Regions from separate parts of the Streptomyces sp. NPDC051105 genome, predicted to be linked through region 2. Evidence: predicted binding sites of a transcription regulator. Region 2 holds the regulator's gene; each other region holds the start of a gene.
What was found. Region 2 encodes HrcA, which represses chaperone genes, less so after heat shock. Its sites were predicted from a motif close to TTNGCACTCNGNNNNNCNGAGTGCNAA; they were not measured.

Region 1: groL (chaperonin GroEL) is a predicted target of HrcA. The motif match lies at 2,503-2,529, and genes of this name have one in related genera.
Region 3: groES (co-chaperone GroES) is a predicted target of HrcA. The motif match lies at 2,157-2,183, and genes of this name have one in related genera.

What each region holds. Positions count from the first base shown of each region.
Region 1 is NZ_JBFBBR010000009.1:187,296-191,233, reverse strand. Features, by position in the region: gene AB0N16_RS23380 (NADH:flavin oxidoreductase) at 1-481, opposite strand, end outside; gene groL (chaperonin GroEL) at 717-2,339, opposite strand; gene AB0N16_RS23370 (cold-shock protein) at 2,734-2,940, opposite strand; gene AB0N16_RS23365 (MoaD/ThiS family protein) at 3,401-3,676, opposite strand; gene thrC (threonine synthase) at 3,723-3,938, opposite strand, start outside.
Region 2 is NZ_JBFBBR010000004.1:613,952-617,889, forward strand. Features, by position in the region: gene AB0N16_RS13510 (nitronate monooxygenase) at 1-299, opposite strand, end outside; gene dnaJ (molecular chaperone DnaJ) at 492-1,628, opposite strand; gene hrcA (heat-inducible transcriptional repressor HrcA) at 1,629-2,645, opposite strand; gene AB0N16_RS13525 (MBL fold metallo-hydrolase) at 2,809-3,549, shown strand; gene AB0N16_RS13530 (DUF3097 domain-containing protein) at 3,584-3,938, shown strand, end outside.
Region 3 is NZ_JBFBBR010000003.1:365,865-369,802, reverse strand. Features, by position in the region: gene AB0N16_RS09095 (polysaccharide deacetylase family protein) at 89-976, shown strand; gene AB0N16_RS09090 (polysaccharide deacetylase family protein) at 973-1,776, shown strand; gene groES (co-chaperone GroES) at 2,330-2,638, shown strand; gene groL (chaperonin GroEL) at 2,757-3,938, shown strand, end outside.

The DNA of each region.
Region 1 (3,938 bases), on a different contig from region 2:
ACGCGCGGATGACGTCGTCCAGGTCCTGTCGGGTCATCGCCTTGCCCTCGCCCTCGGTGCCGTCCAGGCGGATGCCGGAGGGGCCGACGGCGGGGGCGTCCGAGAACGGCGGCTGACCCTGCTTGCGCACCATGCCGATGTGCCACAGCTGCGGGACGATCGTGCCGCCGGCCGCGTGCACCCCCTCGGCGACCTTCGCCCAGCCCGCCAGCTGCTCCTCGCCGTGGAACCTCGGGACGCGGCTGCTCTGCCCGGCCGAGTCGTGGCCGACGTACGTGCCCTCGGTGACGATCAGACCGACGCCGGCGGCGGCCCGGCGGGCGTAGTACGAGACCACGTCCTCGCCGGGGACACCGCCCGGGCTGAACTGCCGGGTCATCGGCGCCATCACGATCCGGTTGGGAACCGTGAGCCCGTTCAGGGCGATCGGACGGGAGAGGATCTCGGCCGCGCGGGAGGCGGGGGGCGTGTTGACGGTCACGTGGGGGGCTCCTCGTGGGTAGGTCGTAGACCGAACGGTATGTGCACGCGCATCGAGTGCACAACCGTGCACAACGATCCGCCCCGACGTGCCCATTCCCGGCCCCACCGGAAAGCGGTGTGACCCCGGACACGGGACCACGGCCACCACGGAGGCGAAAACGCCCGAGGGCGGCACCCCCTGTCGAACAGGGGGTGCCGCCCTCGATCAGGACAGGCGATCGACCAGGGGTCGATCAGAAGTCCATGTCACCGCCCGGCATGCCGCCCGGAGCGGCCGCGGCGGCCTTCTCCGGCTTGTCGGCGATGACGGCCTCGGTGGTGAGGAACAGCGCGGCGATGGAGGCGGCGTTCTGCAGGGCAGAGCGCGTCACCTTCGCCGGGTCGATGATGCCCTCGGCGACCAGGTCGACGTACTCACCGGTCGCGGCGTTCAGGCCGTGACCCGGGGTGAGGTTGCGGACCTTCTCCACCACGACGCCGCCCTCGAGGCCGGCGTTGACGGCGATCTGCTTCAGCGGGGCCTCGAGGGCGAGCTTCACGATCGCGGCGCCGGTCGCCTCGTCACCCTCCAGCTCCAGCTTCTCGAAGACCGAGGAGGCCTGGAGCAGGGCCACGCCACCACCGGCGACGATGCCCTCCTCGACGGCCGCCTTCGCGTTGCGAACGGCGTCCTCGATGCGGTGCTTGCGCTCCTTGAGCTCGACCTCGGTCGCGGCACCGGCCTTGATGACGGCGACGCCACCGGCGAGCTTGGCCAGGCGCTCCTGGAGCTTCTCGCGGTCGTAGTCCGAGTCGGACTGCTCGATCTCGGCGCGGATCTGGTTGACCCGGCCGGCGACCTGGTCGGACGAGCCGGCACCGTCGACGATGGTGGTCTCGTCCTTGGTGATGACCACCTTGCGGGCCTTGCCCAGCAGGTCGAGGGTGGTGTTCTCCAGCTTGAGACCGACCTCCTCGGAGATCACCTCGCCACCGGTGAGGATGGCGATGTCGTTCAGCATCGCCTTGCGGCGGTCGCCGAAGCCCGGGGCCTTGACGGCGACGGACTTGAAGGTGCCGCGGATCTTGTTGACGACCAGGGTCGACAGGGCCTCGCCCTCGACGTCCTCGGCGATGATCAGCAGCGGCTTGCCCGACTGCATGACCTTCTCCAGGAGCGGGAGCAGGTCCTTGACGGAGCCGATCTTCGAGTTGGCGATCAGGATGTACGGGTCGTCGAGCGACGCCTCCATACGCTCCATGTCGGTGGCGAAGTACGCCGAGATGTAGCCCTTGTCGAAGCGCATACCCTCGGTGAGCTCCAGCTCCAGACCGAAGGTCTGGGACTCCTCGACGGTGATGACGCCTTCCTTGCCGACCTTGTCCATGGCCTCGGCGATGAGCTCGCCGATCTGGGTGTCGGCGGCGGAGATGGAGGCCGTGGAGGCGATCTGCTCCTTGGTCTCGACGTCCTTCGCCTGCTCGAGGAGGGCACCGGAGACGGCCTCGACGGCCTTCTCGATACCGCGCTTCAGGGCCATCGGGTTGGCGCCGGCGGCGACGTTGCGCAGGCCTTCCTTGACCAGGGCCTGGGCGAGCACGGTCGCGGTGGTCGTACCGTCACCGGCGACGTCGTCCGTCTTCTTGGCGACTTCCTTGACCAGCTCGGCGCCGATCTTCTCGTACGGGTCCTCCAGCTCGATCTCCTTGGCGATGGACACACCATCGTTGGTGATCGTGGGGGCGCCCCACTTCTTCTCGAGGACGACGTTGCGGCCCTTGGGGCCGAGGGTGACCTTGACGGCGTCGGCGAGCTGGTTCATACCGCGCTCAAGGCCGCGCCGCGCCTCCTCGTCGAACGCGATGATCTTGGCCATGTGAAGTGGTCCCTCCAGGACTGGGGGTGAGTCTTCTGGACCGCGCCCGCGCCCGCGACGGACGGCTCGCCGACCCGTGGGTTCCTTGCCCCACCCGGTCTGCGGGCCTCACCGACCCGGTCCATCTTTGTCACTCTCACCTTCAGAGTGCTAACGCCAATGATTAGCACTCGCCCATGCCGAGTGCAAGCGCCTCCGGGAGACTGGGCCGCGCCAGGGCCGCGCGCGGGGCGGCGCACCGGGCCGCGCGCGGGGCGGCGCACCGGGCCGCACCCACGGGGTGCGCCGGCCCGCTCATCCCGGGCATGCCAAAGGGCTCGTAACCCATGACTCCCCATGGGATACGAGCCCTCCGACAATGAAAGAAGAACGACGCTGTCAGTCGGCGCGTGCTTCAGCTGGTCGCGAGCCGGACCATGTCCGCCTGCGGCCCCTTCTGGCCCTGCGAGATCTCGAAATCGACCCGCTGACCTTCCTCCAGGGTGCGGTAGCCGTCCATCTGAATCGCACTGTAGTGGACGAAAACATCCGCACCACCGTCGACCGCGATGAAGCCGTACCCCTTCTCCGCGTTGAACCACTTGACGGTGCCCTGAGCCATGCCTAACTCCCCTATTACTGGCCCTTGCACAGATCCACACTTCGCGGATCCGGGTCAGACCTCACCCCCCACAGGTTTGGGGGCGTGCGCCGGAACGCGTCGACCGCGGCTGAATGTATCTGTCCAACTGCCGTCTGCAACAGGTCAATCGGACGAGAATTCTGGACGGGAAGGGTCCGGAATGTAGCAAGAATTCGGCCGAATTCAGGGCAAGTCGGGCCCCATAAAAGCCGCAAAAGCCGCATATAACCCACACACTTTGGCTACTTCTTGTCGGGTCAGCGGTATCGAATACGGGGCTTCCGACCTGGAGATCGGGGCCGCATTCCCCAACTGTACCGCGCTCAACCACACAGAATTGCCCCCTCCGCTTCTCTCACGGAAGGGGCAATCCAATGAACAGTGAGTGATCGGCGTTACCGAAGGTAATGTTCGGTCATTCGATCAGCCTGTCAGCAGGTCAGCCGCCGGCCACGGCCGGGATGATGGAGACGCCGGCGCCGTCCGGGGTGGCCGTCTCCAGTCCCTGCTCGAACCGCACGTCGTCGTCATTGACGTACACATTCACGAACCGGCGCAGTTTGCCCTCGTCGTCGAGAACGCGGGCGGCGATCCCGGTGTGGTTCTTCTCCAGGTCGGAGATGACCTCGCCGAGGGTGCCGCCTTCGGCGCTGACTTCGGCCTGACCACCGGTGTAGGTGCGCAGGATGGTGGGGATGCGAACGGTGACGCTCACGTTTGAACCTCCGATCGGGGCAACGCCCTGGTTTCTTACAGCTGACTCAGGCGAGCCCGGCCTCGCGGAAAGACTCGAGATTCGGGCGAATGGTCGCCGTGAGCCCGGTGCCCGCCACGGCGTCCAGCGTCTTCAGTCCGTCACCCGTGTTGAGTACGACGATCGACTTCGCCGGATCGATCAGCCCACTCTCGATGAGCTTCCTGGTGACTCCGACCGTCACCCCGCCCGCGGTCTCCGCGAAGATTCCCTCGGTCCGCGC
Region 2 (3,938 bases):
AGTTCCGTCTTGTACCAGGCGGCCTCACCGGCCAGCTGATGCGCGTAGACCTCCACGGCCCCGGTCTCGGCGTGCTCCGTCTGCGGCATGAACAGGTTCACCCCGAAGGGACGGCCGGTCAGCCCCCGCAACTGCTTGATCTCCTGGTACATCCCGTCGGCGGTCTTGTACCCGGCGGCCAGGAACCCCAGCCCGCCCGCCTCGGACACGGCGGCGGCGAGCTGCGGCACGGAGACCCCGCCCGCCATGGGGGCCTGCACGATCGGAAGGGGAAAGAGATCGGTCAGTGCGGAGGACATGACGGCATGTTGTCACGTCCTCCGAACAAGACCGAATCGGGCCGTCCCTCTGGCACATGCCAGACATGTCCGGGCCGCGAAGGGCCGTCGCCCCCTCCCGGTGCCCCGTCCACGCCCGTGCGCCGACCGGTCAGAGCCCGCACCACGGGCCGCCGGCGCCCGTACGCCGGCCCCTCAGCGCCCGCCGACGGGTCAACGCCCGTTGAACGCGTCCTTCAGCCGGCTGAACAGACCCTGCTGCCCCGGCTGGAACTGCCCCGTCGGCCGTTCCTCGCCGCGCAGCTTCGCCAACTCGCGCAGCAGCCGCTCCTGCTCGGGGTCGAGCTTGGTCGGGGTCGTCACCTCGACATGGACGATGAGGTCACCGCGCCCGCCGCCGCGCAGATGCGTGACACCGCGCCCGTGCAACGGGATCGACTGCCCGGACTGCGTTCCCGGCCGGATGTCGACCTCCTCCATCCCGTCCAGCGTCTCCAGCGGCACCTTCGTACCGAGCGAGGCCGCCGTCATCGGGATGGTCACCGTGCAGTGCAGATCGTCGCCGCGCCGCTGGAACGTGGAGTGCGGCAGCTCGTGGATCTCGACGTACAGGTCACCGGCGGGACCGCCGCCGGGCCCGACCTCGCCCTCACCGGCGAGCTGGATCCGGGTGCCGTTGTCGACACCGGCCGGGATCTTCACGGTCAGCGTCCGCCGCGACCGCACCCGCCCGTCACCGGCGCACTCGGGACACGGCGTCGGCACGACCGTACCGAAGCCCTGGCACTGCGGACACGGCCGCGAGGTCATGACCTGGCCCAGGAAGGACCGCGTCACCTGCGAGACCTCACCTCGGCCCCGGCACATGTCACAGGTCTGGGCGGAAGTGCCCGGCGCCGCGCCCTCACCGTTGCAGGTGTTGCAGACGATCGCCGTGTCGACCTGGATGTCCTTGGTGGTACCGAAGGCCGCCTCGTCGAGCTCGACCTCGATCCGGATCATCGCGTCCTGGCCGCGCCGGGTCCTGGACCTCGGCCCGCGCTGCGACGCGGTACCGAAGAACGCGTCCATGATGTCCGAGAAGTTCCCGAAGCCACCGGCCCCGAAGCCGCCCGCACCCGCGCCGCCGCTCTGCGAGAGCGGGTCACCGCCGAGGTCGTAGACCTGCTTCTTCTGCGGGTCGGAGAGCACCTCGTAGGCGGCGTTGATCTCCTTGAACCGCTCCTGGGTCTTCGGATCCGGGTTGACGTCCGGGTGCAGCTCGCGCGCGAGCCGACGGAAGGCCTTCTTGATCTCTTCCTGCGACGCGTCGCGGCGCACGCCGAGAACGGCGTAGTAGTCCGTGGCCACTTACGACTCCGCCAGGATCTGTCCGACGTACCGTGCCACCGCTCGTACCGCTCCCATCGTTCCCGGGTAATCCATGCGGGTCGGTCCGACCACGCCGAGCTTGGCGAGTGCCTCGCCGCCCGAACCGTAGCCGACCGACACCACGGACGTGGAGTTGAGTCCCTCATAGGCGTTCTCGTGACCGATGCGTACGGTCATGCCCGAATCCCCCGCCTCGCCCATGAGCTTGAGGAGGACGACATGCTCCTCCAGGGCCTCCAGGACGGGCCGGATCATGAGGGGAAAGTCATGTCCGAAGCGGGTGAGATTGGCGGTGCCGCCGATCATCAGCCGCTCCTCGTTCTCCTCGACGAGCGTCTCCAGCAGGGTGGAGAGCACCGCCGAGACCGTACCGCGGTCCTCGGCCTCGAAGGCGTCCGGCAGGTCCTCCACCAGCCGGGGCACGTCCGAGAACCGGCGACCGGCGACCCGGCTGTTGAGCCGCGCCCGCAGATCCGCCAGCGACGACTCCCCGAAGGGCGCCGGGCAGTCGACCATCCGCTGCTCGACCCGCCCGGTGTCGGTGATCAGCACCAGCATCAGCCGGGCCGGGGCGAGCGCGAGCAGTTCCACGTGCCGCACGGTGGACCGTGTCAGCGACGGGTACTGCACGACCGCGACCTGCCGTGTCAGCTGCGCCAGCAGCCGCACCGTCCGCGCCACGACGTCGTCGAGGTCGACGGCGCCGTCGAGGAAGTTCTGGATGGCCCGCCGCTCGGGCGCGCTCATCGGCTTGACGCCGGCGAGCTTGTCGACGAACAGCCGGTAGCCCTTGTCGGTGGGGATCCGCCCGGCGCTGGTGTGCGGCTGGGCGATGTACCCCTCGTCCTCCAGGGCGGCCATGTCGTTGCGCACGGTCGCCGGGGAGACCCCGAGGTTGTGCCGCTCGGTCAGCGCCTTCGACCCCACCGGCTCCTCGGTGCCGACATAGTCCTGGACGATGGCGCGCAATACCTGAAGCCTGCGTTCACTCAGCATCCAGCGCCACACCTCCAGAAAGTCGTCCCCGCGGCCTTTCGGGTCTTTCGCCTGGCACTCTGCGATCCCGAGTGCCAACGTCCCCGGCCCAGTGTACGGCCGCCGGGTACCGACTGGGCAAGGTCGGTGAGGACCCGGGGCGTTCTGCCGTTAGCGTCGCGGTATGACGGTGACTTGGGAAGAGCTGGGCTGGGAGCGGGTGGCCGAGGGTGTCGGCCGGTGCCGGCTGCCGGGCTGGGACTGCACGGCCGGGCTGGTCCTCGGGGCGGGCCCGGTCCTGATGGTGGACGCCGGGTCGAGCCTGGCGGAGGGCGCGCGGTTGCGTACGGAGGCACAGCGGCTGGCCGGACGCCGTGTGACCGATCTCGCGCTCACCCACCCCCACTTCGACCACGTCTTCGGCACCCCCGCGTTCGCGGGCGCGGACGTGCACGTGGCGGCGGGCGCGGAAGCCGTCCTCACGCACGGCCGCGAGGCGCTCCGCCTGGACGCGATCCGCAACGGCCTGCCGGCCCCGGAGGCCGAGGAGGCGGCCGACGCGCTGCCCCTGCCCCGCCGTCCGGTCTCCGGCGAGTGGACCCTCGACCTCGGCGACGGCCGCCGGGCCCTGCTGGCCGACGTGGGCCCCGGCCACACCTCCCACGACCTCGCGGTCCTCGTCCCCGGCCTCCCCGGCGACCCCGGCGACCCGCCGGTGGTGTTCTGCGGCGACCTGGTGGAGGAGTCCGGCGCCCCCCAGGCCGGCCCCGACGCCGTACCGTCCCACTGGCCGGCCGCCCTGGACCGCCTGCTCGCCCTCGGCGGCGAGAACGCCCGGTACGTGCCCGGTCACGGAGCGGTGGTGGACGCGGCGTTCGTACGACGGCAACGCGACGTCCTGGCCACCCGTTTCGGCGTGTCGTGACCACGCCGCCGCCGCTTCTCCTATCGTCATCCGAATGCGCCAGTACTCCGCCGACCTGACCCCGCCGTGGAAGAAGCCGAAACCGGCACCGGAGGTGGCCGCCGAACCCGGCCTGGTCGTCGAGGAACCCGGCACCGGATTCTGCGGCGCGGTGATCCGCTGCGAGGCGGGCACGGTGACGCTGGAGGACCGCTTCGGCAAACACCGCGTCTTCCCGCTGAAGCCCCGGGGCTTCCTCCTGGAGGGCCGGGCGGTCACCCTCGTACGCCCCACGTCGGCCGCCCCCGCACGCCCCGCCCGTACCGCCTCCGGCTCGGTCGCCGTCCCCGGCGCACGCGCGCGCGTGGCCCGCGCGGGCCGCATCTACGTCGAGGGCCGCCACGACGCGG
Region 3 (3,938 bases), on a different contig from region 2:
GTCATTGTCGGCCAGTCGGTGGATGGTTCGCCTCCGGCGGCGGTGTCGGCGCCGGTTCCGGGGGAGGGGCCTGGAAGGATCCGACGCCATGCGAGTAGTCGTACAAAATGACAAAAAAGGGTTGACGGCGGGCGTCGTGGGCCTGCTGGCCGCGGCCGCCCTGATGTCCGGCTGCGCGGGGCCGGACACCGGCTCCACCGCCCGTCCCGCCGCCGGCCAGCAGCCGCACCGGGCGGCGCCCGCCCCCGACTCCCACGCCGCCCTGGTCGCCGCCGCCAGGCGCTGGGGCCTGGACGCGGTCCCGCTGCGGCCCCCGGCCCCGCCGAAGGTGAAGCCGCGCATCACCGCGCGCGACGGCTTCGAGGTGGACGGGCAGGAGGAGGACGACCTGCCCCCGGTCTTCACCACGATCCCGACCAGGCAGAAGGTCGTCTTCCTGACCATCGACGACGGCTGGAACAAGGACCCGCGGTTCCTCCGCATGATGAACGACCTGCGGATCCCCTACACCGCGTTCCTCAGCAACTACCTGGTCAAGGACGACTACGGCTTCTTCCGCACGATGCAGGCCGAGGGCCACACCCTCAACAACCACACCCTGACCCACCCCTATCTGCCCGGTCTGTCCTACGAGGAGCAGAAGGACGAGATCTGCGGCATGCAGGCGATCATGAAGAAGCAGTTCGGCAAGGCGCCGACGGTCTTCCGGCCGCCCTACGGCAACTACAACGGCGACACCCTGCGCGCCGCCAAGTCGTGCGGCATCAAGTACGCGCCCATCTGGGACGAGGAGGTGTTCGTCGACCACTGGGAGTACCGCGAGTGGGACCGCGGCCTGCACCCCGGTGACATCGTGCTCACGCACTTCCGGGGCAAGGACGACTGGGACGGCACGATGATCGACGACATGCGCCGCTTTCTGAACAAGGTCACCCGCGAGGGCTATGCGGTGGCGCGCCTGGAGGACTACCTGTGAGCCGGCCGAGGGCGACGGCCGCGCTGCTGACCGCCGCCCTCCTCCTGGCGGGCTGCGCGCAGTCCGTCGACCCGATCGAACGGCTGGGCAAGAAGGCGGCCGACCGGGTACGGCCGCACGGGCCGGCCGGCGAACAGCCGTACCGCCACTGGGGCCTGACCGCGCCCCTGCTTCCGGCGCCGCACCCACCGCTCCACCCGCTCGCTCTCCATACGGCCCACCCCCCGGTCGTCGATCACGTCACCACCACCGACAAGGTCGTCTTCCTCACCTACGACGACGGCGCCGAGAAGGACCCCCGGTTCGTGGACATGGTCCGTGAACTGCGGCTCCCGGTGAGCATGTTCCTCACGGACAGCGTGGTCGGCCCCGGGTACGGCCACTTCGCCCGTCTCCAGGAGGTCGGCGCGAGCATCCAGAACCACACCCTCGACCACCCGGCCATGCCCGGCCTGCCCTACGCCGGCCAGCGCGCCGAGATCTGCGGCCAGCAGGAGAAACTCAGGTCCCGCTTCGGCATCCGCCCCCGGCTCTTCCGCCCGCCCTACGGCACGTACGACAGCGCCACCCTGCGCGCGGCGGCCGACTGCGGGATGACGGCGGTGGTCCTGTGGCGCGCGGCGATGACGGCCGACGGCATCGCCTACCGCCACGGTGAGAAGCGGTTGCGCCCCGGCGACATCGTCCTGGTCGGCCCGGACGAGGCCACGGGCCTGCCCCTGCGCGAACGCACGACCCGCCTGCTGCGCCGGGTCCAGGAGGACGGCCTGACGGTGGGCCGTCTGGAGGACTACCTGTAGGACCGACCGGCCCCTTTTCCCGGCCCGTGCGGCGTTCGGGTTCCCAGGCCGTGCGGCGTTCGGGTTCCCGGGCTGTGCGGCGTTCGGGTTTCCGGGCTGTGCGGCGTTCGGGTTTCCGGGCTGTGCGGCGTTCGGGTTCCCAGGCCGTGCGGCGTTCGGGTTCCCGGCCCGTGCGGCGTTCGGGTTCCCAGGCCGTGCGGCGTTCGGGTTCCCGGCCCGTGCGGCGTTCGGGTTTCCGGGCTGTGCGGCGTTCGGGTTCCCGGCCCGTGCGGCGTTCGGGGACGAGGCCGAAGGCCGGAAGCGGGGGTCCGAGGGCGGCGGCCCCAGGGACGGTCACCGCGGCCCCGGGCACCGTTTTTCCGGCGCCGCGCCGCACGCAATTGGCACTCCGCTTGACCGAGTGCTAATCGCGGTCATAGTCTCAGCTCTGGCACTCGGCAGATGAGAGTGCCAACAACGCGACGGGCAGGTCCGGCACCCGCGACGACGGATCCACCTGGTCGCCACCTCAGACAGTTAACCCCGTGAGATCTCCGAAGGGGGAGGTCGGATCGTGACGACCACCAGCTCCAAGGTTGCCATCAAGCCGCTCGAGGACCGCATTGTGGTCCAGCCGCTCGACGCCGAGCAGACCACCGCCTCTGGCCTGGTCATCCCGGACACCGCGAAGGAGAAGCCCCAGGAGGGCGCCGTCCTCGCCGTGGGTCCGGGCCGCTTCGAGAACGGCGAGCGCCTGCCGCTCGACGTCAAGGTCGGCGACATCGTGCTGTACAGCAAGTACGGCGGCACCGAGGTGAAGTACAACGGCGACGAGTACCTCGTCCTCTCGGCTCGCGACGTGCTCGCGATCATCGAGAAGTAGTTCACCCCAAGCACATTCTGCTTTGAGCTGCGCCCCTGGCCCCCGCGACCTTATGAAGCCGGGCGTCGGGGGCGCGGTTCGTTTCACCCACGTTTTCCGAGAGGGCTGAACCGCTCCCATGGCGAAGATCCTGAAGTTCGACGAGGACGCCCGTCGCGCCCTCGAGCGCGGCGTCAACAAGCTTGCCGACACGGTCAAGGTGACGATCGGCCCCAAGGGCCGCAACGTCGTCATCGACAAGAAGTTCGGCGCCCCCACCATCACCAACGACGGTGTCACGATCGCCCGCGAGGTCGAGATCGAGGACCCGTACGAGAACCTCGGTGCCCAGCTGGTGAAGGAGGTGGCGACCAAGACCAACGACATCGCGGGTGACGGTACGACCACCGCCACCGTGCTGGCCCAGGCGCTGGTCCGCGAGGGCCTCAAGAACGTCGCCGCGGGTGCCTCCCCGGCCGCCCTGAAGAAGGGCATCGACGCCGCCGTCGCCGCCATCTCCGAGGACCTGCTCGCGACGGCCCGGCCGATCGACGAGAAGTCCGACATCGCCGCCGTCGCCGCGCTGTCCGCCCAGGACCAGCAGGTCGGCGAGCTCATCGCCGAGGCGATGGACAAGGTCGGCAAGGACGGTGTCATCACCGTCGAGGAGTCCAACACCTTCGGTCTGGAGCTGGACTTCACCGAGGGCATGGCCTTCGACAAGGGCTACCTGTCGCCGTACTTCGTGACGGACCAGGAGCGCATGGAGGCCGTCCTGGAGGACCCCTACATCCTCATCAACCAGGGCAAGGTCTCCTCCATCGCGGACCTGCTCCCGCTGCTCGAGAAGATCATCCAGAGCAACGCCTCCCGCCCGCTGCTGATCATCGCCGAGGACGTCGAGGGCGAGGCGCTCTCCACCCTCGTCGTCAACAAGATCCGCGGCACCTTCAACGCGGTCGCGGTCAAGGCCCCCGGCTTCGGCGACCGCCGCAAGGCGATGCTGGAGGACCTGGCGGTCCTCACCGGCGCCACGGTCATCTCCGAGGAGGTCGGCCTCAAGCTCGACCAGGTCGGCCTGGACGTGCTGGGCTCCGCCCGCCGTGTCACGGTCACCAAGGACGACACCACGGTCGTCGACGGCGCCGGTGACTCCGGTGCCGTCACCGGCCGCGTCGCCCAGATCAAGGCCGAGATCGAGAACACGGACTCCGACTGGGACCGCGAGAAGCTCCAGGAGCGCCTCGCGAAGCTGGCCGGCGGCGTGTGCGTGATCAAGGTCGGCGCCGCCACCGAGGTGGAGCTGAAGGAGAAGAAGCAC